Regions from separate parts of the Streptomyces sp. NPDC041784 genome, predicted to be linked through region 1. Evidence: riboswitches for the same ligand, from Rfam matches in the RefSeq annotation. Region 1 holds a riboswitch; the other holds the start of a gene.
The links. A riboswitch is a leader RNA that binds a small molecule or an ion and turns the genes downstream of it on or off. The one in region 1 is predicted to bind glycine.

Region 1 (17,097 bases):
GGCGGGCTCGACCGGATGCTGGGCAAGGCTCCGGCCGCCGAGGACGTCATCCGGGTCACCCCGGACGACGGCGCGAAGGGCGTCCGCCCGGGGAGTGGGCTGCGGGTCCGGGTGCCGGACGGGCGGCTGGAGTCGGTGCGGGTCGTCCGCTCCCAGGACGCCCAGGAGACGAGGGTGCCCGGCCGGATCTCCGCCGACGGACTGTCCTGGCGGCCCGACGACGACACGCTCGCCCTCGCCGCCCGCTACACCGTCGACGCCGTGGCCCTCGACGGCGACGGAGACCGCTCCGCCCGCCACACCACCTTCACCACGTACGTCCCCGAGGAGCGCTTCATCGGGTACGTCGCCCCGGAGAACCGCGCCACCGTCGGCACCGGGATGATCGTCTCCCTGGAGTTCAACCGGGAGATCGAGAACCGGGCGGCCGTGGAACGCGCCATCCATGTCACCGCCGACCCGGCCGTCGAGGTCCGGCCGCACTGGTTCGGCGCCGGCCGTCTCGACTTCCGCCCCCGGCGCTACTGGAAGCCCGGCACCCGGGTCACCGTCGCGCTGCGGCTGCGCGACGTCGAGGCCGCGCCCGGCGTCTACGGCCTCCAGGACAAGACGTTCACCTTCACCGTCGGCCGCAGCCAGGTCTCCGTCGTCGACGTGGCCCGGCACACGATGAAGGTGCGGCGCGACGGCGAGCTGATCGCCACCGTCCCCATCACGGCCGGGGCCCCGAAGACGACGACGTACAACGGCAAGATGGTTGTCACCGAGATGCTCGAGCTGACCCGGATGAACGGCGCCACGGTCGGCTTCACGAAGAAGAACGGCAAGGCCGAGTACGACGTCCCGGACGTGCCGCACGCCATGCGGCTCACCGAATCCGGCACCTTCCTGCACGGCAACTACTGGGCGGACGGCGCCTTCGGGCGGGTCAACATCAGTCACGGCTGCGTGGGGCTCAGGGACGTGAAGGGCGGCGGCTCGGACACGCCCGCGGGCTGGTTCTTCGACCGCTCGCTCGTCGGGGACGTGATCGAGGTCGTCCGCAGCAAGGACAAGGAAGTCGCCCCCGACAACGGGCTCGGCGGCTGGAACATGGGCTGGCAGGAGTGGACGGAGGGCAGCGCGATCGGCTGACCTTCGCCCCCCGGTGCAACCATCCCACCGCTCGATGGTCCAAGTTGCGACGGAACGGTGACATTGACCTGACACGAAGCTCAAAACCGTGCGGTTAATATGCGCCAGTGATCGCGCGGGATGCGCTGGGGTGGGGGCCTGACCAGGCCTTGCGAGGGGAGAAGGACTTGAACGTGCGACCGATATCGGGGGCGTCGGCGGGTGGACGCTCACGCGGCCGCAACAAGCGGTGGGCGGTGATCGTCGGCGGTGCGCTGCTGGCCGTCACGGCCTGCGGCGGAGGCGGGGGCTCGGACTCCGGGTCCGATGCGAAGGACAAGGACGGCAAGGGCAGCTCCGCTGCCGAGAGCAAGCAGTCGGTGGCGGTCGTGACCATCGCGCCGAAGGCCGGCGCCAAGGACGTGAACACCAGCGGCACCCTCAAGGTCAGCGCCGACAAGGGCAAGCTGACCGAGGTGACCGTCAAGGACGACGACGGCACGAAGATCGACGGCACGATCTCGGCCGACGGCAGCGGCTGGACGCCCGCCACGCACCTGGCCGCGTCGACCGAGTACCAGGTGCACGCGGTGGCGAAGGACTCCGAGGGCCGCACGGCCGCCGAGGACTCGTCCTTCACCACCCTGAGCCCGCAGAACACCTTCACCGGCAACTTCACGCCCGAGGACGGCTCCACCGTCGGCGTCGGCATGCCGTTCTCGGTCCGCTTCACGCGCGGCATCACCAAGCCGGAGGACGTCGAGAAGGCCATCAAGATCACGACCGTGCCGGCCGTCGACGTCCAGGGTCACTGGTTCGGCAACGACCGCCTCGACTTCCGGCCCGAGAAGTACTGGAAGGCCGGTACCAAGGTCACGGTGAAGCTGAACCTCGACGGCGTCGAGGGCCGCAAGGGCGTCTACGGCAAGCAGGCCAAGACCGTCTCCTTCACCATCGGCCGTGACCAGGTGTCCGTCGTGGACGCCAAGAAGCAAACCATGAAGGTCATGCGCGAGGGCAAGGTCGTCAAGACCATCCCGGTCACCACCGGCAAGCCCGGCTACGCCACCTGGAACGGCGCGATGGTCATCAGCGAGAAGTTCACGGTGACCCGGATGAACGGCGACACCGTCGGCTACGACGGCGAGTACGACATCAAGGACGTCCCGCACGCCATGCGCCTGACCAACTCCGGCACCTTCGTGCACGGCAACTACTGGGGCGGCGGCGCCTTCGGCAACTACAACGCCAGCCACGGCTGCATCGGCCTGCGGGACGTGCGCGGCGGCTATGACAGCTCCGTGCCGGCCGCGTGGTTCTTCAACCAGTCGATGGTCGGTGACGTGGTGGTCGTGAAGAACTCCACCGACCCGGTGGTCGACCCCGCCAACGGCCTCAACGGCTGGAACCTGTCGTGGGCGGAGTGGACGAAGTAGTTCCGCCGCTCTGAGGCGGGCCCGGTGCTGTGACCCACGGCACCGGGCCCGTTGTCGTTAGTCATGGTTAACCTGCTGCCATGACCGTGAATCTCGAAGTCGCCGAGGGCGTCGGCACGATCCGTCTCGACCGCCCGCCGATGAACGCCCTGGACATCGCCACCCAGGACCGGCTGAAGGAAGTGGCCGAGGAGGCGGCCCGTCGTGACGACGTACGGGCCGTCGTCGTGTACGGCGGGGAGAAGGTGTTCGCGGCCGGCGCGGACATCAAGGAGATGCAGGCCATGGACCACACGGCGATGGTCCTGCGCGCCCGTGCCCTCCAGGACGCCTTCACGGCCGTCGCCCGGATCCCCAAGCCGGTCGTCGCGGCCGTGACGGGGTACGCGCTGGGCGGCGGCTGCGAGCTGGCGCTGTGCGCGGACTTCCGGATCGCGGGCGAGAACACCAAGCTCGGCCAGCCGGAGATCCTGCTCGGCCTGATCCCCGGCGCGGGCGGCACCCAGCGCCTGGCCCGGCTGGTGGGCCCCTCCAAGGCGAAGGACCTCATCTTCACCGGCCGGATGGTCAAGGCGGACGAGGCGCTGACCCTCGGCCTGGTGGACCGGGTGGTACCCGCCGACGAGGTGTACACGCAGGCGCACGCCTGGGCCGCGAAGCTGGCCCAGGGCCCGGCGCTCGCGCTGCGGGCCGCGAAGGAGTCGATCGACACGGGTCTGGAGACGGACATCGACACCGGCCTCGCGGTCGAACGGAACTGGTTCGCGGGTCTGTTCGCGACCGCCGACCGGGAGATCGGCATGCGCAGCTTCGTGGAGGAGGGCCCGGGCAAGGCCAAGTTCCTGTGAGGCACGTCTCTGTGAATCCGGCCGGAATCACTTGCAATTGACAAGGTGTCTGATCCGGGTCCCTCGAAGGGGCGGTTTATGGGAACCTTAAGGCGCCCTTAAGCCTGCCTTGTCGAGGGATCCCGTCGACTGTCCTCGGGCGAGTCTTCACCGCAGGTCGGTGGGGTTCCGTACGGCTCCGAACGGCCTCTGGCATATGCCGATCGGATCGTGTGGAACGGGGGCGTGCGGGGGGCGTATTCCCCCGGAACGGCCCCGGAGGAGGCGCCAGGCGGCCATGATGGGGGCATGGCGGGGCTGGAGGGTGTCGAACAGCCGCGGGGGCACGGGCGCGTGGCCGCGGCGCGGTGGTCGCCTGCGGTCGAGGACGAACGGGCACTCAAGGCGCTGGAATTGTTCGGCAATCCGACGGAGGGCGAGGTTCCGCTGCCGTCCCGGCCCGAGTCCGCCGCCACGGCCCGCCGGCTCACCCAGGTCGTCGTCCTGCGTCACTGGGGCCTCAGCCCCCGGATGGCCGAGGACGCGGTGCTCCTCGTCTCCGAACTCGTCGGCAACGCCGTACGGCACACCGGGGCCCGGGTGTTCGGCCTCCGGATGCGCCGGAGGCGCGGCTGGATCCGCATCGAGGTCCGCGATCCGTCCCGCGGGCTGCCCTGTCTGATGCCGGTGCAGGAGATGGACATCAGCGGCCGCGGCCTCTTCCTCGTCGACAAGCTCTCCGACCGCTGGGGCGTGGACCTGCTGCCGCGCGGGAAGACGACGTGGTTCGAGATGCGGGTGGCGGACCGGTAGCGGTTCGGGGTTCGCCGTTCGAGGTTCGGGGCTCGCCTTGCCGTCCGCCGTCCGCCGTCCGCGGTTCGCCGTTTGCGGTCCGTCGGGGCACGCCAACCGGCCGCCGATCGGACCAATCGCCCGATTTACTCCACAACCCGCCTTAAATGGTGCGGGTGACCACGACTGACCGCCGGACGGCCCTGCGTACGGCCGCCGGACTCGCCGCCACGGGCGCGTTCGCCGCGGGGTGCGCCACCACCGGCGCCGTCGCACACCCCGCGCCCGACGCCACGCGCCCGACCCCGCCGCCCTCACCACCACCTCCCCGTCCCGCCCCGTCCCCCCGCCGCTTCCCCGGGCAGCCGGTGCAGCTCACCCACGGCCCCCGCACCCGCCCCCGGGTCGCCCTCACGTTCCACGGGCACGGGGATCCGGCCACCGCCCGCGCGCTGCTCGGCGAGGCCGAGCGGCACGGGGCCCGGGTCACCGTGCTCGCCGTCGGTACCTGGCTCGACGAACACCCGGACATGGCCCGTCGGATCCTCGACGGCGGCCACGACCTCGGCAACCACACCCACCGCCACCTCGACATCAACGCCATGTCCGAGGCGGAGGCGGCCCGGGAGATCGACGAGTGCGCCGCCCGCCTGAAGCGGCTCACCGGGTCCGTCGGCACCTGGTTCCGCCCCTCCCGTGCCGCACGCGCCTCCCCCCTCGTCGAGACCCTGGCTCGCCGGGCCGGCTATCCCCACGTCCTCTCCTACGACGTCGACTCCCTCGACTTCACCTCGCCCGGCGCGCCCGCCGTCGCCCGCGCCGTCCTCGGCGAGGTCCGAGGGGGGTCCGTCGTGAGCCTGCACTTCGGGTACGCGGACACGGTCGCCGCGCTCCCCGCCGTCCTGGACGAACTGCACCGCCGCGGACTGCGCGCGGTCACCACCACGGAGCTGCTCAGCTGATGCACCCCACACTCGTGAAGCGCACACTCGTCAAGCGCACACTCCTCGAGCGCGCCCTGCTCACCGGGACCGCCCTCACCGTCGTCACCGCCCTCGCCGCCTGCGGCAGCGAGTCCGGCGACGACGCCCACCAGCCCACCAAGGCCGCCGCCCCCGCGCCGGCGCACAAGCCGAAGAAGACGGCCGTCCAGGGGCTGCCCGGCATGCCGCCGCTCCTCGACCCCAAGGACGTCTACGCCGCCGACCGTCCGAACCGGCTTTCCCCGGTGGTCAAGGACTTCCCGTCCCGGGTCTACGTGCCCAACACCGAGTCCGACACCGTCTCCGTCATCGACCCGAAGACCTACAAGGTCGTCGAGACGCTCCACGTGGGCCACCAGCCGCAGCACGTCGTGCCCTCCTGGGACCTGAAGACGCTCTGGGTCAACAACAACCGCGGGCACACCCTCACCCCCGTCGACCCCAAGACCGGCAGGGCGGGGAAGGAGGTCGAGGTGCACGACCCGTACAACCTCTACTTCACGCCCAACGGCAAGTACGCGATCGTCATGGCCTCCCTGGACCGCGAACTCGTCTTCCGCGACCCGCACACCATGAAGCGCGTCAAGACCGAACCCGTCACCTGCTACGGGGTCAACCACGCCGACTTCTCCCGCGACGGCCGCTACTTCATCGTCTCCTGCGAGTTCAGCGGCGAGCTGCTGAAGGTCGACACCGAGCGGATGAAGGTCGTCGGACAGCAGAAACTGCCCTTCGAGGGTGCCATGCCGCAGGACGTGAAGGTCTCGCCGGACGGCAAGCGGTTCTACATCGCCGACATGATGGCCGACGGGATGTGGGTGATCGACGGCGACACGTTCGGCAAGCCGACCCTGCTGCCCACCGGCAAGGGCTGCCACGGGCTGTACGTCAGCCGCGACTCCCGCGAGATGTACGTCTCCAACCGCGGTGAGGGCTCCGTCTCCATCTTCGACTTCGCCGAGGACAAGGTCACCAAGAAGTGGCACCTGCCCGACGGCGGCAGCCCCGACATGGGCGGCGTCTCGGCGGACGGCAAGGTCCTGTGGCTGTCCGGGCGCTACGACGCCGAGGTGTACGCCATCGACACCCGCACCGGCCAGCAGCTCGCCCGCATCCCCGTCGGCAGCGGCCCGCACGGCCTCGCCGTCTACCCCCAGCCCGGCCGCTACTCCCTCGGCCACACCGGCATCTTCCGCTAGACCTGTTCGGCGCCGGCCGTCAGCAGGATCTCCGCCCCCACGGGGACGTACCCCGCCGCCTGGAACGCCCGCACGCTGCGGGCGTTCCCCGGGGCGATCTGGGCCCATACCGGCTCCGTGGCGAGGTGGCGCGCGGCGGCCACCAGCAGCCGCCCGAGCCCCCGGTGCCGTACCGTCTCGTCGACCTCGACCGAGACCTCCAGCCGCCCGCCGATCCCGCGCCCCGTCACCAGCACCCCGCCGTCCGCCGACCATGCCCGCACGTCGTCGCGTCGGCGGCGCGCGTAGCGGATCCGGGGATGGCCGTGGTCCTCGATCTCCGTCAGCGCCACCGGCGGCCGGCCCGGCAGCGGGGCGGCCACCAGCATCGCGTCGATCGTCTCGGCCGTCCGCCCCGTGCGTTCCAGCAGTTCGGCCAGGAACCGCGGGTTCATCGTCGCGGACAGCGGATCGCAGTCGACACCGCCCAGCACCTCGTACACCCACGCCGGATCCTCGTCCGTGAAGACGACCGAGTGTGCGGTGAAGGCGAGGACACCGGCGTCCCGGGGCGACATCTGCGGCACCACCGTCGTCCGGCCGTCCGCCGGTGGGAGGACACCTCTTGCTGCCGCGTCGAGAATGTCCCGCAAGGTCTCCACCCCGTAGCCCCTCCGCGCCCTTGAGTCTCCACCCACTGGAAGGCCCAGACTCACACACATGATCGACGACGGCACCGGACTTCTCACCATCGGCGAGCTGGCCCGCGCCACCGGACTGACCGTGCGCACCATCCGCTACTGGTCCGACGAGGGCGTCCTGACCCCGGTGGCCCGTTCCACCGGGGGCTACCGGCTCTACGACGCCGAATCGGCCGCCCGCCTGGAACTGATCCGAACCCTGCGCGAGCTGGGCCTCGGCCTGGCCGATGTGCGCCGGGTGCTGGCGGGGGAGCGGTCGGTGGCGGAGGTCGCGGCGGCGCACGTGTCCGCGCTGGACGCGCAGATCCGGTCGCTGAAGGTGACCCGTGCGGTGCTGTCGTCCGTGGCGCGACGCGGTGCGAGTGCGGAGGAGATGACCTTGATGAACAAGCTGGCCCGGCTGTCGGCGGCCGAGCGGGGGCGGATCCTGGAGGAGTTCGTGGACGAGATGTTCCACGGGCTTCAGACGGCGGACCCGGTGATCCGGGAGCGGATGCGGTCCACCGTCGTGGACCTGCCGGACGATCCGACGCCCGAGCAGGTGGACGCCTGGGTGGAGCTGGCCGAGCTGCTCCAGGACCCGGAGTTCCGGGCGCAGATGCGCAAGGCGGCCGAGTTCAACGCGGCGGACCGGGGGCCGGACGTGCCGGCCGGGGCGTCGATGTGGTTCGCCCGGCGGATGGTGCAGCTGGCGGCGCAGGCGCGCGAGCGGGGGATCGCCCCCGACTCCCCGGAGGCGGGGGAGGTGCTGCGGGAGCTGCTCGGGGACGCCGATCCGGCCGCGGTCCTCGAACGTCTCACCTCCCACACGAACAACCAGGTCGCCCGCTACCGGGAGTTGCTGGTGATCGTGAACGGCCATGGGCCCGCGGCGGCCCACCGGGAGGAGTTCGCCTGGGTGGTCGCCGCGCTGGAGACTCGCGCGGGCGGTTAATCTGACCTGCGTCAGTACGACGGCAAGCATGGCTAGCAACGAAAAAAGGGGCGGATCGGTGGCCGACATCGAAGAAGCACGCAAGCAGTTCCAGCGCATCGACACGGACGGGGACGGCTTCATCACCGCCGCCGAGTTCAAGACCGCCCTGGCGCAGGAGGGCGACTGGAACGTGACCGAGTCGGTCGCCGAGGCCCTCATCAAGTCCCGCGACCTGAACGGGGACAAGGTCCTCTCGTTCGAGGAGTTCTGGGGCTACCTGAACAAGTAGTGCGAGGAGGAGGGGGCGTCCGACGGGTCTTCCGCCGGGCGCCCCCTCTCTCTGGACCCCTTCGACCCGATAGGCGCCCCGACCCATGAGCAAGGCAGAGAGCAGCCCCGCACCCCGGCCCCTTCCCCGCCTCGACGGCCGAAAAGTACTCATCACCGGAGCGTCCAGGGACTTCGGGCGAACCCTCGCCATCCGCTTCGCGCAGTGCGGAGCCGAGGTCTTCCTCTCCGCGCGGTCGGTGGACGCCGCCCGGCAGGTGGCCGACGAGATCCGTGCCCTGGGCCACGACCAGGTGCGCACGTTCGCCTGTGACCTGTCCGACCCCGCTTCCGTACAGGCCTTCGCCAAGGACGTCGCGGCCGTGACCGGCCATGTCGACATCCTGGTCAACAACGGAGCCCGCTGGCTGGCCGGCACCGATCTGCTGTCGGCCACCGACGACGAGGTGGTGGACACCCTGGCCTCGGGCGCCGCCGGGACGGTCCTGATGGTGAAGAACTTCCTTCCGCTGCTGCGTGCCTCGCGACAGCCGGACGTGGTCAACATGATCTCCACCGCCGGCGTCCCGGGCCACCATCGGTCCGACGCCCACTCGGCCTTCTACGCCGCCAAGAGCGCCCAGGCCGGATTCGCGGACATCCTCTCCAAGCGGCTGCGCCCCGAAGGGGTGCGGGTCATCTCCCTGTACCCGCCGGACTTCGAGAACCCCGACCCGCTCTCCCCCGACTGGGAGAACACCCCGCGCGAGACGGGCGACCCGCTGACCGCGCACTCCCTCGTCGACTGTGTGCTGTTCGCCGTGTCCCAGCCACGGGACTGCTTCATCCGCGCCATCCACTTCGAACAGCCCGCCTGAGCAAGGAGTGTGCGGACTCCCTCAGCACTCGATGATGTTCACCGCAAGCCCGCCCCGCGCCGTCTCCTTGTACTTGACGCTCATGTCCGCGCCGGTGTCCTTCATGGTCTTGATGACCTTGTCGAGGGACACCTTGTGGGAGCCGTCGCCGCGCATGGCCATGCGGGCGGCGGTGACGGCCTTGACCGCGGCCATGCCGTTGCGTTCGATGCAGGGGATCTGGACGAGGCCGCCGACGGGGTCGCAGGTGAGGCCGAGGTTGTGTTCCATGCCGATCTCGGCGGCGTTCTCGACCTGCTCCGGGCTGCCGCCCAGGACCTCGGCCAGCGCTCCCGCCGCCATCGAGCAGGCGGAGCCGACCTCGCCCTGACAGCCGACCTCGGCGCCGGAGATGGAGGCGTTCTCCTTGAAGAGCATGCCGATCGCGCCGGCGGCGAGCAGGAAGCGGACGACGCCGTCCTCGTCCGCGCCGGGGACGAAGTTGACGTAGTAGTGGAGGACGGCGGGGATGATGCCGGCCGCGCCGTTCGTGGGGGCGGTGACGACCCGGCCGCCCGCCGCGTTCTCCTCGTTCACCGCCATCGCGTAGAGGGTGATCCACTCCATGGCGTGCGCCAGCGGGTCGCCCTCGGCGCGGAGCTGACGGGCCGTCATCGCCGCGCGGCGGCGCACGCGCAGGCCGCCCGGCAGGATGCCCTCGCGGGACATGCCCCGGGAGACACAGGCCCGCATCACCCCCCAGATGTCGAGCAGACCCTCGCGGATCTCCTCCTCCGTGCGCCAGGCGCGCTCGTTCTCCAGCATGAGCGAGGAGATCGACAGGCCCGTCTCCTTCGTCAGGCGCAGCAGCTCGTCGCCCGTGCGGAAGGGGTACTTCAGGACCGTGTCGTCGAGCTTGATGCGGTCCGCGCCCACGGCGTCCTCGTCGACCACGAATCCGCCGCCGACCGAGTAGTACGTCTTCGACAGCAGCTCCGCGCCGGAGGCGTCGTACGCCCACAGCGTCATGCCGTTCGCGTGGTACGGGAGCGCCTTGCGGCGGTGCAGGACCAGGTCGTCGTCGAAGGAGAACGGGATCTCCCGCTCGCCGAGCAGGTTCAGCCGGCCCGACTCCTTGATCCGCTCCACCCGCTCGTCCGCGGTCTCCACGTCCACCGTGCGCGGCGAGGCTCCCTCCAGACCGAGCAGGACCGCCTTCGGCGTGCCGTGGCCGTGGCCGGTGGCGCCCAGGGAGCCGTACAGCTCGGAGCGGACCGAGGCGACGGCGGGCAGCAGGTCCTCGTTGCGCAGCCGCAGGGCGAACAGGCGCGCCGCGCGCATCGGGCCGACCGTGTGGGAGCTGGACGGGCCGATGCCGATCGAGAACAGGTCGAAGACCGAGATGGCCACGGGTACTCCTCAGGGCAGGGGTGGTGCAGAAGGGTTCTCGCCGGGTGCCCCGCCCACCCGTACCTCTACCGAGTGTGCGGGGCGTCCGGCGAAAAGGAACTACTTGTTCAGACCGGGGTACAGCGGGTGCTTGCCGGCCAGGGCCTCGACCCGGGCCTTCAGGGCCTGCGCGTCCGCCCCCGTGAAGGGGGAGGGCGCCTTGAGCGCCTCGGCGATCACGTCCGCGACCTCGGCGAAGTCCTCGGCCGTGAAGCCGCGGGTGGCCAGGGCGGGCGTGCCGATCCGCAGACCCGAGGTGACCATCGGGGGGCGCGGGTCGTTCGGGACCGCGTTGCGGTTGACCGTGATGCCGACCTCGTGGAGACGGTCCTCGGCCTGCTGGCCGTCCAGCTCGGAGTCGCGCAGGTCGACCAGGATCAGGTGCACGTCCGTGCCGCCGGACAGGACGTTGATCCCGGCCTCACGGGCGTCCGCCGCCGTCAGCCGCTCGGCGAGGATCCGCGCGCCGTCGACCGTACGGCGCTGGCGCTCCTTGAAGTCCTCCGAGGCCGCGACCTTGAAGGAGACCGCCTTCGCCGCGATCACGTGCTCCAGCGGACCGCCCTGGAAGCCCGGGAAGACGGAGGAGTTCAGCTTCTTCGCGAACTCCTTCTTCGCCAGGATGATGCCGCCGCGCGGGCCGCCCAGCGTCTTGTGGGTGGTCGAGGTGACCACGTCCGCGTACGGCACCGGGTTGGCGTGCAGACCGGCCGCGACCAGGCCCGCGAAGTGCGCCATGTCGACCCACAGGTACGCCTCGACCTCGTCGGCGATCCGGCGGAACTCCGCGAAGTCCAGCTCGCGCGGGTACGCCGACCAGCCCGCGATGATCACCTTCGGGCGGTGCTCCTTGGCGAGCCGCTCCAGCTCGGCCATGTCGACCAGACCGGTCTCGGCGTCCACGTGGTAGGCCACCACGTCGAACTGCTTGCCAGAGAAGTTCAGCCGCATCCCGTGGGTCAGGTGGCCGCCGTGCGCCAGGTCCAGGCCCAGGATGGTGTCCCCGGGCTGGGCCAGCGCGAACAGGGCGGCCTGGTTGGCGGAGGCGCCCGAGTGCGGCTGGACGTTGGCGTACTCGGCGCCGAACAGCTCCTTGATCCGGTCGATCGCGATCTGCTCGGCCACGTCGACGTGCTCGCAGCCGCCGTAGTAGCGGCGGCCCGGGTAGCCCTCGGCGTACTTGTTGGTCAGGACCGAGCCCTGCGCCTCCATGACCGCGAGCGGAGCGAAGTTCTCCGACGCGATCATCTCGAGCGTGGACTGCTGGCGGTTCAGCTCGGCGTCGACCGCGGCGGCGATCTCCGGGTCGAGCTCGTGCAGGGGCGTGTTCAGGACGGACATGCGTCTACGACTCCTCAGCCGGCGGTGTAGGCGGTGTACTCGTCGGCGGACAGCAGTTCCTCCTGCTCGCCCGTCGCGCGTACCTTGAACAGCCACCCGCCCTCGAAGGGGGCGGAGTTCACCAGCGACGGGTCGTCGGCGACGTCCTGGTTGACCTCGACGATCTCGCCGTCGACCGGCGAGTACAGCTCGCTGACCGACTTGGTCGACTCCAGCTCACCGCAGGACTCGCCCGCGGTCACCGAGGCACCGACCTCCGGGAGCTGGACGAAGACCACGTCGCCGAGCGCGTTGGCCGCGTGTTCCGTGATGCCGACCGTCGAGACGCCGTCCTCGGCGACCGACAGCCACTCGTGCTCCTTGCTGTAGCGCAGCTGCTGGGGGTTGCTCATGGCCTGAATTCTCCTGTACGCGGGGGAGTGCTGGTGAATGGGGGACTGCTGGAAACGTGCGTGAGCAGCGTAAATGTGCGCAGTGTCACCTGCGCGCGGCGCGCGGTGGCTACTTCTGGCGCTGGTAGAAGGGCAGCGCCACGACCTCGTACGGCTCGTGGCTGCCCCGGATGTCCACGCCGACGCCCGGGGTGCCCGGCGCGGCGTGCGCGGCGTCGACGTAGGCCATGGCGATCGGCTTGCCCAGCGTCGGGGAGGGCGCGCCGGAGGTGACCTCGCCGATCACCTCGCCGCCCGCGACGACCGCGAACCCGGCCCGCGGGACCCGGCGGCCCTCGGCGACCAGGCCGACCAGGACACGCGGCGGCTTCGCGGCGGCCCGCTCGGCGGCCTCCAGGAGGGCCTCGCGGCCGACGAAGTCGCCCTCCTTCTCGAACTTCACCACGCGCCCGAGGCCCGCGTCGAAGGGGGTCAGCGCGGTCGACAGCTCATGCCCGTACAGCGGCATGCCCGCCTCCAGGCGCAGGGTGTCCCGGCAGGACAGACCGCACGGGACCAGCCCGACGCCCGCGCCGGCCTCGGTCAGCGCCTCCCACAGCCGCACGGCGTGCTCCGGCTTCACGAACAGCTCGAAGCCGTCCTCGCCGGTGTAGCCGGTGCGCGCGATCAGCGCGGGGACGCCGGCGACCGTGCCCGGCAGGCCCGCGTAGTACTTCAGACCGTCGAGATCGGCGTCGGTGAGGGCCTTGACGATCCCCGGGGACTCGGGCCCCTGGACGGCGATCAGGGCGTACGCGTCGCGGTCGTCGCGCACCTCGGCGTCGAAGCCGGCCGCCCGCTCCACCAGCGCGTCCAGCACGGTCTGGGCGTTGGAGGCGTTGGCGACCACCATGTACTCGGTCTCGGCGAGCCGGTAGACGATCAGGTCGTCGAGGATGCCGCCGTCGGCCCGGCAGATCATGGTGTAGCGGGCCCGGCCGGGCCGCACGCCCCCGATGTTGCCCACCAGGGCGTGGTCGAGCAGGGCCGCGGCCTGCGGGCCGGTGACGGTGATCTCGCCCATGTGCGACAGGTCGAAGAGCCCGGCCCGCGTGCGCACGGCGGTGTGCTCGTCGCGTTCGGAGCCGTAGCGCAGGGGCATGTCCCAGCCGGCGAAGTCGGTCATCGTCGCGCCGAGCGAGCGATGCAGGGCATCGAGCGCGGTGTGACGGAGTTCTTGCGTACTGCTCACGGTCGGTCGTCTCCCAAGGCATGACAGGCGAGGTCGTTCCTCCCCATCTGTCATCGGAACCTGAGAGGTTCGCCATGACCGCCCGCTGCGCGCGGAAACGGGTCATGGTTTGCACCTTGGGTGGGACCACCGGCGACGGTGGCCCGCTTTTCAGATGTGCCTCGCCCGCGCGGTAACGGTGCCTGAGAGATTCAAGGGAGGGACTTGCTCCTTCGGCGCCCCAGCGAAAGGCTGCTGCTGGGAACTCTCCCGCGCGGATTCAAACGGCCGGTATGCAGTTGGCGCGGACATCATTGCACGGCACCCCCCGGTCGCGGCAGGCCGCATCTGTAACCGGCTTGTGGCGGTACGCGCACGAAAACGCGAGACATCACGGATTACCTTCTCTTTACGTTCGATGGGGAGAAGACTTACCTGACCCCAGGGGAAGGACGATCACGGTGAACAGGACCTCGGCGAGGACCAGGGCATTCGCGACCACCTCGGCGCTCGCGCTGCCCGCGCAGCCGGCGGCCCCGGCCAGGGTGGCGTCCCGGGCGCGGCCCGCCCCCGTCGTCCGCGATCTGCGCGACCGCTCCGGCCGCAGCCCGCACGGCCTGCTGTTCGGCCCCCACGACCTGGTGGTGGTCACCGGCCTGCCCGGCAGTGGCAAGTCCACGCTCATGAAGCGCGCGGTCACCGGCCTGCGCATCGACTCCCAGGACACCCGCGACCGCTGGGACGCCCGCGCGCCCCGCTTCCTGCCCTACGCCCTCTACCGCCCCCTGGTCCGTCTCGCCCACTACGCCGGACTGCGCCGCGCCCTGCGCACCGGCGAGGGCGTCGTCGTCCACGACTGCGGTACGCAGGCCTGGGTGCGCGACTGGCTGGCCCGCGAGGCCCGCCGCCGCGGCGGCACCCTGCACCTGCTCCTCCTCGACGTCACCCCGGGCGCGGCGCTGGAGGGCCAGCGCGAGCGCGGCCGCGGTGTCTCGCGGTACGCGTTCCTGCGCCACCGCACGGCGGCCGCCCGGCTGCTGCGCTCGGTGGAGCGCGGCCGGCTGCCCGCCGGCGTCGGCGCGGCGATCCTCCTCGACCGCGACGCGGCGAACACCCTGCGCCGGATCGGCTTCACCGGCTGAGCCGAGGGGCCGGGCGGCTCCCGGGGGCGTCGGCGGGCCTCCGAGGCTTCCCCTCCGCTTTCGTCGGGCCGGGGAAAGTGCCCCTTGTACCCGTTAGCCTTTCAGCCAGACCAGTGGTTCCCAGCAGGCGGTAGGTAGATGGACTTCCCACCGGCGGACTTCCCGACGGCATTCCCGGCACAGGCACACCCCCACCCGCACGGCGGATGGCCCGGCAACGAACTGGAGGAGGTGCTCTCCGCCTCCCTCGGCGTCCCCGGTGCCGGCGGGCGCATCGTGGAGGTGCTCGGCCGCAGCTTCGTCTGGGTCCCGCTGCCCGCCGGCGGCGGGCCCGACAGCGTCCCGCTCGACCTGCCCGCCATCGAGCTGGAGGGCCAGGCCTACGTGCCCGTGTTCAGCTCCGAGGAGCAGCTCCGTCAGGTCGCGGGCGCGCACATGTCGTACACGATCGCCCCGGCCGTGGAGTTCGCGCGCGGGCTGCCCCCGCAGGTCGGCATGTTCGTGAACCCGGAGGGCGTGGTCGGCGTCCCGCTGCCGCCGCCCGCCGTCGCCGAGCTGTGCCGGGCCGGCCGCACCCCGCTGGACGGCCCCGCGAGCGGCGGCCGCGTCCGCCTCTTCGAGCCCGACTGGCAGGACGACCCGGTGGACTTCCTCGCCGCGGCCTCGGCCGAGTTCGACGCCACGGGCGTGGTCCGCACGGCCCGCCGCTGCCTGGCCGCGATCGAGACCGCCGACCCGGTGATGTTCGTCGGCGTCGAGCTCTCCCACCTGGACGCCGACGTCCGCGAACTCCCCCTGGACGCCCTCGGGCGCGCCATGGGCCGCACCCCGGTCCGGTGGCCCGTCAACCTGATCCTCCTGGACGTGGCGCAGGACCCGGTGGGGGAGTGGATGAAGGAGCAGGTCCGCCCCTTCTACCAGCGCTAGGGGCACCACCCGAGGCGCGCGGGCGGCCGCCCGACGAGCCACGACGCACCGGCACCCGCGCACGCACAACAGGTGCCGGGCTCCTGGGCGCTTAAGCTGTTCTCATACGCGGGGCAACTCAAAAAAGAAGGGGCGGTACAGGTGAGCGCCAGCGGCATCGCGGCCGGACAGGTCGAGCACATGCTGCGCCAGGTCACGCCCGGGCGCTACGACGCCTACGAGGCGCTCCTGCGCGCCCTCGCCACCCCCGCCTCCGGCCAGGTCTGGATGCTCCTGTGGCACGGTCAGTCGGGCTCCCCGGACGCCCAGTACGGGAACATGGAGGTGGACGGCCACGGCTACGCCCCCTGCGTCACCTCCGCCCAGGAGCTCTCGGCGAGCGGCTGGAACCGCTCGTACGAGGTGGTCGACGGAATCGACGTGGCCCGCACGCTCTACCCCGACCACTACGGCCTCTGGCTCAACCCGCACGCTCCCGGCGGCGGCGTCGGCATTCCCTGGCTGGATCTGCGCCGTATCGCGACCGGCCTGGACCGCCAGCCCGCCGGACCGCTGAGACTCTCCGAACCCGGCATCGAGATCCCGCAGTTCTACGCCCTGCTCGCGCAGAACGCCCACCGTACCCCGGCCGTCCGCGCCCTGCGCCGCGCCTGGGTGCAGCCGGCCCTGGGCGCGCCCTACCTGGCCATCGGCCTCGACGTGTACGACTCCTCGCCGCCGGCCGTGGACGCCGTACGGGCGATGATGCAGCAGTCCATCGGTGCGGTGCCGGACGGACTGCCGGTGTCGACGGTCGCCATGACCGACGAGTACGACCCCGTGGTGATGTGGATGCGGGCCGGCGCCCGGCCGTTCTACGACCGTGAGGCGCACGCCCCCGCCGCCCCGGCCCAGGCCCCCGCGGCGGGCGGCTACGGCTACCCGCCCACCGGCCGTTACTGACCTCCCGGACCCCGGCGCGCCCTTGGGCGGCCGGCCCGGTTTTTTCGCTTCATGCCACCCGCGCACAGGCTCCTCATGGGGTCTGCGCGCGTAGATGAGACCCATTAGTCCGATTCTCGTATGATCTGTCCCCAATTGGTGGGCGTCCGACGGACGTTACCCGCCGTCCGGATAACGGAACCCACCTACCCGGATCACGTTTACGCATCCATTCACTGCCAAGTCTGGCTACAGATCGCCAAAGCGTTGAAGACTCCCGCTCCAGGGGACTTCGTCCCTGTGTACGACGGACGGATCAGCCGCTACAGCGGCAAGTGCGGGCCGGCTACCGCCGGTTGAGAGGGGTCCCTGCCAGATGACGGCACCATTGCACGAGCCGACCGCGGAAGCGGCCCCGAGCGCGGCCGACGAAGCGGCGGTCGCCACCGGCGGCGCCAAGGCCGTCCAGGGCCGTTCCCTGGGCCGGATCGCCTGGGAGCGCCTCAAGCGGGACAAGCTCGCCCTGACGGGCGGCATCGTCGTGCTCTTCCTCGTCCTGGTCGCGCTGTTCGCCCCGGTCATCACGGGCCTGCTCGGGCAGGACCCGAACGAGTATCACGAGAACCTCATCGACCCGCTGTTCGG
Region 2 (13,774 bases), on a different contig from region 1:
CGTTGGAACCAGGTCAGCAGCCTCGGCCGGCTCCTGGATCCGGCCGCGGACCGGCTCTACATTCTCTCGACTCTGGTAGGTCTCACCTGGCGGGAGATTCTGCCCCTCTGGTTGACGGCTGTACTTCTGGCGCGAGAACTGGTTCTGCTGGTGATGGTGGGCATCCTCAGGCGGCACGGCTATCCGCCGCCCCAGGTGAACTTCCTGGGGAAGGCGGCCACCTTCAACCTGATGTACGCCTTCCCGTTGCTTCTGCTCAGTGACGGAAGTGGATGGCTGGCGTCACTCGCTGCTATTTTCGGATGGGCGTTCGCAGGATGGGGTACAACGCTCTATTGGTGGGCAGGAGTCCTCTACGTGGTACAGGTCCGCCGTATCGTTCGTGCGGACGCCATGGCCGACTGAGCTCGCCGATTGGCGGTGGCAGTGGCTCGATGGCCCGCGGCGGAAATGTGCGGGACAATCAGGACGGGTGAAGTCGGCTAGACCGTCGTCTCTCTAGGAGGACGCTTCCGACATGAAGGCCGTCGTGATGGCCGGAGGCGAAGGCACACGCCTTCGTCCCATGACCTCAAGCATGCCCAAGCCGCTCCTGCCGGTGGTCAACCGGCCGATCATGGAGCACGTTCTGAGGCTGCTCAAAAGGCATGGGCTCAACGAGACCGTCGTAACTGTCCAGTTCCTGGCGTCACTGGTCAAGAACTACTTCGGTGACGGTGAAGAGCTCGGAATGGAGCTCAGCTATGCCAATGAGGAGAAGCCACTCGGTACCGCGGGAAGTGTGAAGAACGCTGAGGAGGCGTTGAAGGACGACGCCTTCCTCGTCATCTCCGGCGATGCGCTGACCGACTTCGACCTCACCGAGCTGATCAACTTCCACAAGGAAAAGGGTGCGCTGGTCACCGTCTGTCTGACGCGTGTGCCCAATCCGCTGGAATTCGGCATCACCATCGTCGACGAAGAGGGCAAGGTCGAGCGCTTCCTGGAGAAGCCGACCTGGGGCCAGGTCTTCTCGGACACCGTGAACACGGGCATCTATGTGATGGAGCCCGAGGTCTTCGACTATGTCGAGGCCGATGTTCCCGTCGACTGGTCCGGCGATGTGTTCCCCCAGCTCATGAAGGAGGGCAAGCCGATCTACGGCTTCATCGCCGAGGGCTACTGGGAGGACGTCGGCACGCACGAGAGCTACGTGAAGGCCCAGGCCGACGTGCTCGAAGGCAAGGTCGACGTGGAGATCGACGGTTTCGAGATCTCCCCGGGCGTGTGGGTGGCCGAAGGCGCCGAGGTGCATCCCGACGCCGTTCTGCGCGGGCCCCTGTTCATCGGGGACTACGCGAAGGTGGAGGCCGGCGCCGAAATCCGTGAACACACGGTCATCGGTTCCAATGTGGTCGTGAAGACCGGGGCCTTTCTGCACAGGGCCGTGGTGCACGACAACGTGTATGTCGGGCAGCACAGCAATCTGCGCGGCTGCGTCGTCGGAAAGAACACGGACATCATGCGTGCGGCCCGGATCGAGGACGGCGCCGTCATCGGTGACGAGTGCCTGATCGGCGAAGAATCGATCGTGCAGGGCAATGTGCGGGTCTATCCGTTCAAGACGATCGAGGCCGGCGCGTTCGTCAACACCTCGGTGATCTGGGAGTCCCGGGGGCAGGCGCATCTCTTCGGTGCCCGTGGGGTGTCCGGCATCCTGAACGTCGAGATCACGCCGGAGCTGGCCGTGCGGCTCGCCGGCGCCTACGCGACGACGCTCAAGAAGGGGTCCACGGTCACCACGGCCCGCGACCACTCCCGTGGCGCCCGGGCGCTGAAGCGGGCGGTCATCTCCGCGTTGCAGGCCAGCGCCATCGACGTTCGGGATCTGGAGAACGTGCCGCTGCCCGTGGCGCGGCAGCAGACCGCGCGGGGGAGTGCCGGCGGGATCATGATCCGGACGTCGCCCGGGGTGCCGGATTCCGTGGACATCATGTTCTTCGACGGGCAGGGTGCCGATCTGTCGCAGGGCAGTCAGCGGAAGCTGGACCGGGTGTTCGCGCGGCAAGAGTACCGGCGGGCGTTCCCGGGAGAGATCGGGGACCTGCATTTTCCCGCCAGTGTGTTCGACTCGTACACGGGGTCGCTGCTGCGGAATGTCGACACGACCGGGATCGCCGAGTCCGGGATGAAGGTCGTGGTGGATGCTTCGAACGGCAGTGCGGGGCTGGTGCTGCCGAGTCTGCTCGGGAAGCTCGGGGTGGACTCGCTGACGATCAATCCCGGTCTGAACGAGTCGAGGCCCACGGAGACGAGCGACCAGCGGCGCTCCGGGCTGGTGCGGCTCGGGGAGATCGTGGCGTCGTCCCGGGCCGCGTTCGGGGTGCGGTTCGACCCCGTGGGTGAGCGGCTCTCGCTGGTGGACGAGAAGGGCCGGATCATCGAGGACGACCGGGCGCTGCTGGTGCTGCTCGACCTGGTGGCCGCCGAGCGGCGCAGCGGGCGGGTGGCGCTCCCGGTGACGACGACGCGGATCGCCGAGCAGGTGGCGGCGTACCACGGGACGCAGGTCGAGTGGACGACGACCTCGCCGGACGACCTGACCCGGGTCGGGCGGGACGAGTCGACGATCTTCGGCGGGGACGGCAAGGGCGGGTTCATCGTCCCGGAGTTCAGCAGCGTCTTCGACGGTACGGCGGCGTTCGTACGGCTCATCGGGCTCGTGGCCCGGACGCAGCTCACGCTCAGCCAGATCGACGCGCGGATCCCGCGGGCGCACGTCCTGAAGCGGGATCTGGCGACCCCGTGGGCCGTCAAGGGCCTGGTGATGCGGCGGGTCGTCGAGGCGGCCGGAGATCGCTTCGTGGACACCACGGACGGTGTGCGCGTGGTGGAGACGGACGGACGCTGGGTGATGGTGCTGCCCGATCCGGCCGAGGCCGTCACTCATCTGTGGGCGGAGGGGCCCGACGACGCCTCCGCACAGGCCCTGCTCGACGAGTGGTCGTCGGTCGTGGACAGCGCCGGACGCTGATTCACGCCGCACGCGCGCGTGCCGGACAAGCGTCCCCAAGGGGGCCTGTCCGGCACGCCGGTGGGGCCATTCGGAGGTACTGGTCGCGACGTGCGACGATGTGCGGCATGCCGCAGCAGCCCCCCGTTCGGAGCACACCCGCGCGCGTGCCGCGTCCGGACGCGTCCATGTCGCTGCTCACCAACGTCATGGACCACAGCCTCGACGAGGGGTACGCCGAGGCCGCAGCCCGGAAGCGGGCGGACGGCACCGGTGGCCTGCCGAAGACGGCGCGGGCGAAGCTCGGCCTGGCGGCCGGGCTGGTGCTCGCGGCCCTGGTCGTCACCGTGGGCGCGGCGCAGGCGCGGGTCGCGGCTCCGGTCGTGGCCAAGGAGCGCGAGGAACTGATCGACCGCATCGACCGTGAGACCGCGGCGGCCGACGAGCTGGAGAGGACCGTCGACGAGCTGCGTGACGACGTGAGCGCGCGGCAGCGGGAGGCGCTCGAGCAGAGCGGCGGCAGCGGGCGGACGGACCTGGTGGGCATTCTGTCGGGTGCTGTCGCGGTGCACGGTCCCGGCGTGAAGCTGGTCGTGGACGACGCCGAGGAAGCCACCACGGGCGGCGACGGCAACCCGCGTGAGACGTCCGGGTTCTCCGACACCGGGCGGGTCCGGGACCGTGACATGCAGCGTGTGGTCAACGGGCTGTGGGAGTCCGGTGCCGAGGCGATCTCCATCAACGGGCAGCGATTGACGGCGCTCTCGGCGATCCGGGCCGCGGGCGACGCGATACTGGTCGACAACAAGCCGTTGGTGCCGCCGTACACGGTGCTCGCGGTGGGGGACGGGAAAAACCTCAGCACCCGGTTCCAGAACAGCGCCGACGGGGTGTATCTGAGCGTCCTGCAGGACAACTACGACATCCGGACCGCGATCTCCGTGCGGGAGGACGTCCGGTTGCCGGCCGCACCGAGTGTGATCGTACGTACAGCACAGCCGAGAACTGAGAAGGACGCATCGTGATCGCCGTATTGGGCCTCGTCGTGGGAGTCGTGGCGGGCCTGTTGGTCCAGCCCGAGATTCCGGCGGCCGTAGTGCCGTATCTGCCGATCGCCGTGGTGGCGGCTCTGGACGCCGTGTTCGGCGGGTTGCGGGCCATGCTCGACGGGATCTTCGACGACAAGGTCTTCGTGGTGTCGTTCCTGTCCAACGTGGTCGTGGCCGCGCTGATCGTGTTCCTCGGCGACGAGTTGGGTGTGGGGTCGCAGCTGTCCACGGGTGTCGTCGTCGTGCTCGGCATCCGGATCTTCTCCAATGCCGCGGCGATTCGCCGGCACGTGTTCCGGGCGTGAGGCCGATGAGCAACCAGGACGCGACCCCCGAGAACAGACTGCGCAAGGAGCTCCCCGACGAGGTGCCGACGATTCCGTCGCCGCAGGGGGCGTCCGAGGAGGTGACCGAGCCCGTGCTGACCGGCCGGCAGCGGCTGGCGAAGGGGCTGTGGCCGCCGCGGGTCACGCGGGCGCAACTCATCGTGGCGCTGCTGCTGTTCGGCCTCGGCTTCGGTCTGGCCGTCCAGGTCGCCTCCAACAGCGACAGCGGAAACGCCCTGCGCGGTGCGCGTCAGGAAGATCTCGTGCGCATCCTCGATGAACTCGACGACCGTAGTCAGCGTCTTGAGGACGAGAAGGAAGGGCTCGAGAAGCAGCGGGAGGAACTGGAGAACAGCTCCGACCAGGCCGAGGAGGCCCGCAGGCAGACGGTCGAGAAGGAGAGACAACTCGGCGTTCTGGCGGGCACGGTGGCCGCTGAGGGGCCCGGTATCACCATGACCATCGAGGACACGAAGGGGACGGTCGAGGCGGACATGCTGCTCGACGCGATCCAGGAGCTGCGCGCGGCCGGCGCGGAGGCGATCCAGGTGAACGGCGTGCGCGTCGTCGCCGGAACGTACCTCACGGATTCCGACAACAGCGTGAGAGTCGACGGGAACAAGATCAACGCGCCGTTTCGTTTCAAGGTCATCGGCAACCCGCAGGACCTCGAGCCGGCGCTGAACATCCCTGGAGGCGTGGTGCAGACCCTGGAGAAGGAGCAGGCCACCGTGACCGTCGAGCGATCGACCAAGATCGTCGTGGACGCCTTGCGGGCAGCGAAGCAGCCTGACTACGCTCGGTCGTCCTCACAGTGAACCGGGGGTGCATGGGGGCCGTCCGGCAGGGGCATGAGGTTGCGGGGGGTCGGCGCACCGATCGGGTGGTGCGTGGTGGAAACTGTCTGGTGGATACGGACGTTGTGAAGATGTCCGGGTCGGCCGGTGTAATCAGTCAGGGTTCGTCCTGCCCCACGGGCGGGTCTGTTTCGGTCAAGGGGAATCGCCCGTGAAGTTGTTTGCGAAGTTGTTCGGCAAGAGCGCGCGAGAGGGCAGCGACAACGCGACCGCTCGCCATCGCGCACAGCCTGATGCGGAAGGCCAGCGGCCGCTGTTCCGGGACCAGGTGGGTGGTCCGGGCGGCGATATTTCCGGAGGTCAGGGCGCGGCGTCTGTTGACCCTGCCCAGTCCGGCGGCATAGGTTTCGGCCAACCGTCAACCTCAAGTACGGGTGGAGGGTTTTCTCCTATGTCGGCCCTGGTGTGTACGAGGTGCGGTAACCGCAACCCGGAGAACAGCCGCTTCTGCTCCAACTGCGGTGCGCCGCTGCGCCCCGGTCTGACGCCCGAGCGGGCGTCGGAGACGACCTCGACCATCTCGATCTCCGGTCTCGAGGCCTACGACTCCGAGGTCACCGGCCAGACCCAGCTGCCGGCGCTCTCCCCGGAGGCGCAGGCCGCGGTCGACGCGCTGCCGCTGGGCTCCGCGCTGCTGGTCGTGCGCCGGGGTCCGAACTCGGGCAGTCGCTTCCTGCTGGACGGCGACCTGACCACGGCCGGGCGTCACCCGCAGAGCGACATCTTCCTGGACGACGTGACGGTCTCGCGTCGCCACGTGGAGTTCCGGCGCAACCCGGACGGCACGTTCAAGGTGGCGGACGTCGGCAGTCTGAACGGCACGTACGTCAACCGGGAGCGGATCGACGAGGTCCCTCTGTCGAACGGTGACGAGGTGCAGATCGGCAAGTACCGGCTGGTCTTCTACGCGAGCCAGCAGGGTTACTGACCCTCCCCCGGATTCCATCCGGGGGGAACCCAGGGAAGGTCCATGCTTCAAACACCGAGGGGCGGTGCCGGGTACGGCACCGCCGCCGCGGACGGTGGGCTGATGAGCATCGGCACCGTGCTGAACGCGCTGCGCGACGAGTTTCCGGAAGTCACCATCTCCAAGATCCGCTTCCTGGAGTCGGAGGGACTCGTCGAGCCGCAGCGAACCCCCTCGGGGTATCGCAAGTTCAGCGCGGGGGACGTCGAGCGTCTCGGTCACGTCCTGAGGATGCAGCGGGACCACTATCTGCCGCTCAAGGTGATCCGGGAGCATCTGGACGCCATGGAGCGCGGTGAGGCCGCGCCGCTGCCCACCGTGGGCCGGCAGCGGGACGGGGAGGCCGTCCCGGACGTGCCCGAGGGGCCCACCGTGGCCCGGATCGGGCGGTCCGAGCTGCTGGCGGCCGCCGGGATCGACGAGCCCGAGCTGGTGGAGTGGGAGTCGTACGGGCTGCTGGTGCCGCTGGAGGACGGGGTCTACGACGCCGAGGCGGCCACCGTGGCGGCTCTGGTCGCCGAACTGGGTCGGTTCGGGATCGAGCCCCGGCATCTGCGGGTGATGAAGGCTGCGGCGGACCGTGAGGCCGGGCTGGTGGACCAGGTGGTCGCCCCGCTCAGACGTCATCGCAACCCGCAGACCAGGGCCCATGCGGAGGCCCGTACGAAGGAGCTGGCGGGGCTCACGGTCCGGTTGCACGCGGCGCTCGTGCAGACCGCGCTGCGGGTGCGGCTGCCCTGACCCCGGGGGGTTCGCCCTGGGCGGATCGGTCACCCGTTCCCGGCCCGACTACCCAAACGTCCCGGGCACGGCCTAGGGTTGCTGTGTGAACGAGCTCGATGTCGTAGGTGTCCGGGTCGAAATGCCCTCCAACCAACCGATCGTGCTTCTGCGTGAAGTGGGAGGAGACCGCTACCTCCCCATCTGGATCGGACCGGGGGAGGCGACGGCGATCGCCTTCGCCCAGCAGGGCATGGCTCCCGCGCGACCGCTGACCCACGACCTGTTCAAGGACGTGCTGGAAGCCGTCGGCCAGGAGCTCACCGAGGTGCGCATCACGGACCTGCGGGAGGGCGTCTTCTACGCGGAGCTGGTCTTCGCCAGCGGGGTCGAGGTGAGCGCGCGCCCGTCCGACGCCATAGCGCTGGCACTGCGGACCGGAACGCCGATCTACGGCAGCGACACCGTGCTGGACGACGCGGGCATCGCGATCCCGGACGAGCAGGAGGACGAGGTGGAGAAGTTCCGCGAGTTCCTCGACCAGATCTCGCCCGAGGACTTCGGCACCAGCAACCAGTAGCCAGGACGTACGAGGAACGGGGTGGCCCGCACCGCAGGGCCGCCCCGTTCTCGGCAATTGCCAGCGGCGAGTGAGAGCGTCCTACGGCTTCTGCTCAGCGCATTCGGCTAGCCTTTCCCCGCGGTGGGGTGCGGGAAACCACTCCTAGGGTGATTATCACTCGGCGTGCCGAGTGTGGCGATCGTTGACGCACCCCTGGTGACTGCCTACCGTCGAGAAGGCAGTTCAAGGACGGAGGTCGGCGTGAGAAGCAGCGGCGACGGTACGGCTGGGGGTGCCCCCGGACTCGGTGTCGGGGGGAGCGGTCCGTACCCGCTTTACGGCAGCGCGGCCGATCACGCTCCGCAGCGACCGGCGGCCGTGCCGAGCGGCGGAGGGGCGACGTCCATGGCGTCCGAGCAGATCGGCTACCGCGGTCCGACGGCCTGTGCGGCCGCCGGCATCACCTACCGGCAACTCGACTACTGGGCCCGTACCGGCCTGGTCGAGCCGAGCGTGCGGCCCGCTCACGGGTCCGGCACGCAGCGTCTGTACAGCTTCCGGGACGTCGTCGTCCTGAAGATCGTCAAGCGGTTCCTGGACACCGGGGTGTCGCTCCAGAACATCCGCGCCGCCGTGCAGCACCTGCGGGAGCGCGGCTTCCGCGACCTGGAGCGCATGACGCTCATGAGCGACGGTGCCACGGTCTACGAGTGCAGCTCGCCGGACGAGGTGCACGCGCTGCTCCAGGGCGGGCAGGGCATCTTCGGCATCGCCGTGGGCGTGGTCTGGCGGGATGTCGAGAGCGCGCTGTCGCAACTGCACGGAGAGCGGATCGACACCGGCGAGACGCTCGTCGGGCACAACCCGGCGGACGAGCTGGCGCGCAGGCGCAACCGGGCGGTCTGAACCGCTCCGGAGGCGGTGGGCGCCGCTGAGCGGCGTCATTGTCAGTGGCGTGGTGCAGCATCGGACATGTGAGAAACGCGCCCACGATCCTGCATCTCGACATGGATGCCTTCTACGCCCAGGCGGAGCAGGTGTCCAAGCCGAGTCTGCGCGGGAAAGCCGTGATCGTGGGCGGTCTCGGGCCGCGCGGGGTGGTCGCCACGGCCTCCTACGAGGCGCGGGTCTTCGGGGTGCACTCGGCGATGCCCATGGGCCAGGCGCGGCGGCTGGCCCCGAACGCCGCCTACCTCGTGCCCCGCTTCTCGTTCTACCGGTCGATCAGCGACCAGGTGATGGCGCTGCTGCGGGCTCTGTCGCCGCTGGTGGAGCCGCTGAGCCTCGACGAGGCGTTCGTCGACCTGGAGGCCGGGGAGACGGCCTGGGACAGCGAGTCGGCGCGGCTGGCCGGCGTCCGGCTGCGTACGGACATCCGGGACGTCACGGGGCTCACCGGGTCGGTGGGGCTCGCGGCCTCGAAGATGCTCGCGAAGATCGCCTCCGAGCAGGCCAAGCCCGACGGCCTGGTGCTCATCGAACCGGGGACCGAGCGGGCGCTCCTCGGGCCCATGTCGGTGCGCACCCTGCCGGGAGTGGGGCCGGCCACCGGCGACCATCTGAGGCGGGCAGGGATCACCACGGTCGACGAACTCGCGGAGGCCGGTGAGGACGAGCTGGTGCGGCTGGTGGGGAAGGCGCACGGGCACGGGCTGTACGCCATGGCGCTGGCGCGTGACGACCGGCCGGTGGTGGCCGAGCGGGAGGCCAAGTCGGTGTCGGTCGAGGACACGTACGACGTGGACATCCACGATCGGGTGCGGGTGGAGCTGGAGGTGCAGCGGCTGGCGGAGCGGTGTGTGCGCAGGCTGCGGGGGGCCGGTCTGTCGGGGCGGACCATTGTGCTGAAGGTGCGGCGGTACGACTTCTCCACGCTCACCCGGTCCGAGACCCTGCGCGGGCCGACGGACGATCCGGCGGTGGTGCGGGAGGCGGCGGCCAGGCTGCTGGACTCCGTGGACACGACGGGCGGGGTGCGGCTGCTGGGCGTGGGGGTCAGCGGTCTGGCGGACTTTACCCAGGAGGACCTGTTCGCGCAGGCGGCCGAGGGGCGGGCGGCCGAGGAGCGGGGGGCGGCGGCCGAGGAGGAGCTTCCCGACGAGCCGGTCGCGGAGGAGGTCGTGCCGGCCGAGCACCGGTGGCGTCCGGGGCACGATGTGCGGCATGCCGAGTTCGGGCCCGGGTGGGTGCAGGGAAGTGGGCTGGGCCGGGTCACGGTGCGGTTCGAGACGCCGGACTCGGAGCCGGGGCGGGTGCGGACGTTCCGGGTCGACGACCCGGATCTGGAGCCGGCGGACCCGCTGCCGCTGGTGCGGCGAAGACCCGGGGAGGACGGCGGGCCGGTCGGGATCGCGGCGGGGGACTCGGAGGCCGGAAATCCGGGTGCGGCGGCTGGGAACTCCTGACGGGAGCGGTCCGTTACGCAGAGTGAAGACCGGATGCTGTGGAGTGACGGGGAGTTGCCGTGCTGGAGGAGAGCGGGATGGAACTTCAGGGGGATCGGTCCGTGAACCCCGCCGCCGGGTTGTCCTCGGAGCGGGAGGCCGAGATGCGCCGGGTGGCCGATCGGGTCACCCGCTGGGCGGCGAACCGGAGTGATGTCGTCGGCTGCTGGTCGGTTCCTGTGCGCGGGGGACGGCGGGTCCGGACTCCGATGTGGATCTCGTCGCGCTGACGACGGACCTGTCCGGGTACGGGGAGGGCGGTGCGTGGCTGGGTGAGCTGGGTCTGGGGGAGGTGATCCGGGTTCAGGCGTGGGGGCCCGTCACCGAGTGGCGGCATGCCACGGCCACCGGCCTGGAGGTCGAGCTGGGCGTCACCTCGACGGACTGGGCGCGCACCGACCCGGTCGACGCGGGCACGCGCGAAGTCGTCACCGGCGGCGCCCGCCCGCTGTACGACCCGGCCGGGTTGCTTGCCGCGCTGATACGGGAGTGCGCCTGAGGGGGCTCACGGGTCGCCTGTGTCTCAGTTGTCGTCCGTGCCGGCCAGGCGGCCGAAGTGGTGGTCCGGGAGTGGGGGAGGGGCGGCCACGTCGAGACCGTAGTGGTGGTAGAGCTGGAGTTCCTGGTCGGGGGAGAGGTGCCGGCCCACGCCGAAGTCGGGGGCGTCCTTGATCAGGGCCCGGTCGAAGGGGATGTGGAGGGTGCCCTCGATCAGCTCACTGGGCTCCAGGGGGACGAAGGCGTCCCGGGAGAACAGGCCGGTGCGTATGGCCGCCCACTCGGGCACGCCGGTCGCGTCGTCGAGGTAGACCTCGTCGACGGTGCCGATCTTGGTGCCGTTGCGGTCGAACGCCTTGCGGCCGATCAGGTTGCGCGGATCGATGTCGGTCTGCACGGGCCCTCCACTTGGTCGCAACTCATCCGTAAGCACTACAAAAGAGCACATTGGGGCGCGCGGCCACTCGAAGGAGGTGGCGTTGACCTCGCTGGTAGTCTGGCAACGGCTGCTGACCCCGTGCGGGAGAGTCCTCCGGACATCACCGGAGGCGCCGAAGGAGCAAATCCTCCCCGGAATCTCTCAGGCCCACGTACCGCACGGACGAGGTCACTCTGGAAAGCAGAGCGGGTGTCTGTCGACGGCCTCCGCTCTCACCGACGGTGAAAGCCGGCTGCCCCTTGCGGGCGGCCGGTGAAGCTCTCAGGTTGAGATGACAGAGGGGGAGGCCGTCCGGGTACCCGCGCCGTGGTGCCCCTCGAAGGTCGTGTCAGACCAGGAGGCCTCCGCAATGACCGCCTACCGCATTCCGCTCTCCGAGCTCGAGCGGGGAATCCCCTTCGAACAGCGCCACATCGGGCCCGACCAGGAAGCGCGGGCCAAGATGCTCGCGCACGTCGGGTACGGCTCGCTCGACGAGCTGACCGCCGCCGCGGTCCCCGATGTGATCAAGAACGCCGATGCGCTGGACCTGCCGGGCGCGCGCACCGAGGCCGAGGTGCTGGCCGAGCTGCGGTCGCTGGCCGACCGCAACCAGGTGCTCGACTCCATGATCGGGCTCGGGTACTACGGCACCTTCACGCCCCCGGTGATCCTGCGGAACGTGATGGAGAACCCGGCCTGGTACACGGCCTACACCCCGTACCAGCCGGAGATCTCGCAGGGCCGGCTGGAAGCGCTGCTGAACTTCCAGACCATGGTCGCCGACCTCACGGGGCTGCCCACCTCCGGCGCCTCGCTGCTGGACGAGGGCACGGCCGCCGCCGAGGCGATGGCACTGTCCCGACGGATGGGGAAGAACAAGAAGGGTCTCTTCCTCATCGACGCGGACGTGCTGCCGCAGACCATCGCCGTGATCGAGACCCGGGCCGAGCCGACCGGGGTGGAGGTCGTGGTCGCCGACCTCTCCGACGGGATTCCGGCCGACATCGCGGGGCGTGAGATCAACGGGGTGCTGATCCAGTACCCGGGCGCCTCCGGCGTCGTACGCGACATCAAGGCGGTCATCGACCAGGCGCACGAGCTGGGGGCGCTGGTGACGGTCGCCGCCGATCTGCTCGCGCTGACGCTGCTGACGTCCCCGGGTGAGCTGGGGGCGGACATCGCGATCGGGACGACGCAGCGGTTCGGCGTGCCGATGGGCTTCGGCGGGCCGCACGCCGGCTACATGGCCGTGCACGAGAAGTTCGCGCGCAGCCTGCCCGGGCGGCTCGTGGGCGTGTCCGTGGACGCCGACGGGAACCGGGCGTACCGGCTCGCGCTGCAGACGCGAGAGCAGCACATCCGCAGGGAGAAGGCGACCAGCAACATCTGCACGGCGCAGGTGCTGCTCGCCGTGATGGCGGGCATGTACGCCGTGTACCACGGCCCCGAGGGGCTCAGGTCGATCGCGTGGCGGGCGCACCGGTACGCCTCGATCCTGGCCGCCGGGCTGACGGCCGGCGGGGTGGAGGTCGTGCACCAGGCGTACTTCGACACGCTGACCGTCCGGGTGCCGGGGAAGGCCGCCGAGGTCGTGGCCACGGCGCAGGACAACGGGGTGAACCTGCACCTCGTCGACGCCGACACGGTGTCGATCGCCTGTGACGAGACGACCGCGCGGGCGCAGGTGGCCGGCGTCTGGGCGGCCTTCGGGGTTGAGGGTGACATCGAGGCGCTCGACGCGGTCACCGGGGAGACGCTGCCCGCCGGGCTGCTGCGCTCCGACGAGATCCTGACCCACCCGGTCTTCCACCAGCACCGCTCCGAGACGGCGATGCTGCGCTATCTGCGCCGGCTCGCCGACCGGGACTACGCGCTCGACCGGGGCATGATCCCGCTGGGCTCCTGCACCATGAAGCTCAACGCGACGACGGAGATGGAGCCGGTCACCTGGCCGGAGTTCGGGCAGTTGCACCCCTTCGCGCCGGCCGAGCAGGCCGAGGGCTACCTCACGCTCATCCGGGAGCTGGAGGAGCGGCTCGCCGAGGTCACCGGGTACGACAAGGTGTCGCTCCAGCCGAACGCCGGGTCGCAGGGCGAGCTGGCCGGGCTGCTGGCCGTCCGCGGGTACCACCGGGCCAACGGGGACGAGCAGCGGACGGTGTGCCTGATCCCGTCCTCCGCGCACGGGACCAACGCCGCGAGCGCCGTGATGGCCGGGATGAAGGTCGTCGTCGTGAAGACCGCCGAGGACGGCGAGATCGACGTCGAGGACCTGCGGGCGAAGATCGAGCAGCACCGGGACGAGCTGGCGGTGCTGATGATCACGTACCCGTCGACGCACGGTGTGTTCGAGGAGCACGTCGCCGACATCTGCGCGCAGGTGCACGACGCGGGTGGGCAGGTGTACGTCGATGGCGCCAACCTCAACGCGCTCGTCGGGCTCGCCAAGCCGGGGCACTTCGGCGGTGACGTCTCCCACCTGAACCTGCACAAGACGTTCTGCATCCCGCACGGCGGTGGCGGTCCGGGCGTCGGGCCGGTGGCCGTGCGCTCGCACCTGGCGCCGTATCTGCCGAACCACCCGATGCAGCCCGCGGCCGGGCCGGAGACGGGTGTGGGGCCGATCTCGGCCGCGCCCTGGGGGTCCGCGGGGATTCTGCCGATCTCGTGGGCGTATGTGCGGCTGATGGGCGGGGAGGGGCTGAAGCGGGCCACGCAGGTGGCGGTGCTCAGCGCCAACTACATCGCCAAGCGGCTCGAACCGCACTACCCGGTGCTCTACAACGGCCCGGGCGGGCTCGTCGCGCACGAGTGCATCATCGACCTGCGGCCGCTGACCAAGGCGACCGGGGTGAGCGTCGACGACGTGGCCAAGCGGCTCATCGACTACGGGTTCCACGCGCCGACCATGTCCTTCCCGGTGGCCGGCACGCTGATG

Region 2: it holds a riboswitch for glycine, as region 1 does, so the genes downstream of both, gcvP (aminomethyl-transferring glycine dehydrogenase) here and gcvT (glycine cleavage system aminomethyltransferase GcvT) in region 1, are expected to answer to the same signal.

The regions. Positions count from the first base shown of each region.
Region 1 is NZ_JBVJAB010000035.1:25,108-42,204, forward strand. Features, by position in the region: gene ACZ6D7_RS40745 (L,D-transpeptidase) at 1-1,134, shown strand, start outside; gene ACZ6D7_RS40750 (L,D-transpeptidase) at 1,302-2,549, shown strand; gene ACZ6D7_RS40755 (enoyl-CoA hydratase/isomerase family protein) at 2,630-3,397, shown strand; gene ACZ6D7_RS40760 (ATP-binding protein) at 3,686-4,189, shown strand; gene ACZ6D7_RS40765 (polysaccharide deacetylase family protein) at 4,336-5,130, shown strand; gene ACZ6D7_RS40770 (YncE family protein) at 5,130-6,350, shown strand; gene ACZ6D7_RS40775 (GNAT family N-acetyltransferase) at 6,347-6,991, opposite strand; gene ACZ6D7_RS40780 (helix-turn-helix domain-containing protein) at 7,050-7,964, shown strand; gene ACZ6D7_RS40785 (EF-hand domain-containing protein) at 8,023-8,235, shown strand; gene ACZ6D7_RS40790 (SDR family oxidoreductase) at 8,321-9,091, shown strand; gene ACZ6D7_RS40795 (L-serine ammonia-lyase) at 9,113-10,480, opposite strand; gene glyA (serine hydroxymethyltransferase) at 10,580-11,860, opposite strand; gene gcvH (glycine cleavage system protein GcvH) at 11,875-12,252, opposite strand; gene gcvT (glycine cleavage system aminomethyltransferase GcvT) at 12,362-13,483, opposite strand; glycine riboswitch at 13,521-13,643, opposite strand; glycine riboswitch at 13,644-13,745, opposite strand; gene ACZ6D7_RS40815 (AAA family ATPase) at 13,918-14,604, shown strand; gene ACZ6D7_RS40820 (enhanced serine sensitivity protein SseB) at 14,743-15,531, shown strand; gene ACZ6D7_RS40825 (enhanced serine sensitivity protein SseB C-terminal domain-containing protein) at 15,673-16,473, shown strand; gene ACZ6D7_RS40830 (ABC transporter permease) at 16,829-17,097, shown strand, end outside.
Region 2 is NZ_JBVJAB010000068.1:1,549-15,322, reverse strand. Features, by position in the region: gene ACZ6D7_RS47025 (CDP-alcohol phosphatidyltransferase family protein) at 1-405, shown strand, start outside; gene ACZ6D7_RS47020 (sugar phosphate nucleotidyltransferase) at 518-3,013, shown strand; gene ACZ6D7_RS47015 (DUF881 domain-containing protein) at 3,181-4,017, shown strand; gene ACZ6D7_RS47010 (small basic family protein) at 4,014-4,346, shown strand; gene ACZ6D7_RS47005 (DUF881 domain-containing protein) at 4,352-5,185, shown strand; gene ACZ6D7_RS47000 (FHA domain-containing protein) at 5,268-6,152, shown strand; gene ftsR (transcriptional regulator FtsR) at 6,195-6,932, shown strand; gene ACZ6D7_RS46990 (bifunctional nuclease family protein) at 7,018-7,491, shown strand; gene ACZ6D7_RS46985 (MerR family transcriptional regulator) at 7,735-8,379, shown strand; gene ACZ6D7_RS46980 (DNA polymerase IV) at 8,448-9,878, shown strand; gene ACZ6D7_RS46975 (hypothetical protein) at 10,129-10,416, shown strand; gene ACZ6D7_RS46970 (PRC-barrel domain-containing protein) at 10,441-10,812, opposite strand; glycine riboswitch at 10,926-11,021, shown strand; gene gcvP (aminomethyl-transferring glycine dehydrogenase) at 11,204-13,774, shown strand, end outside.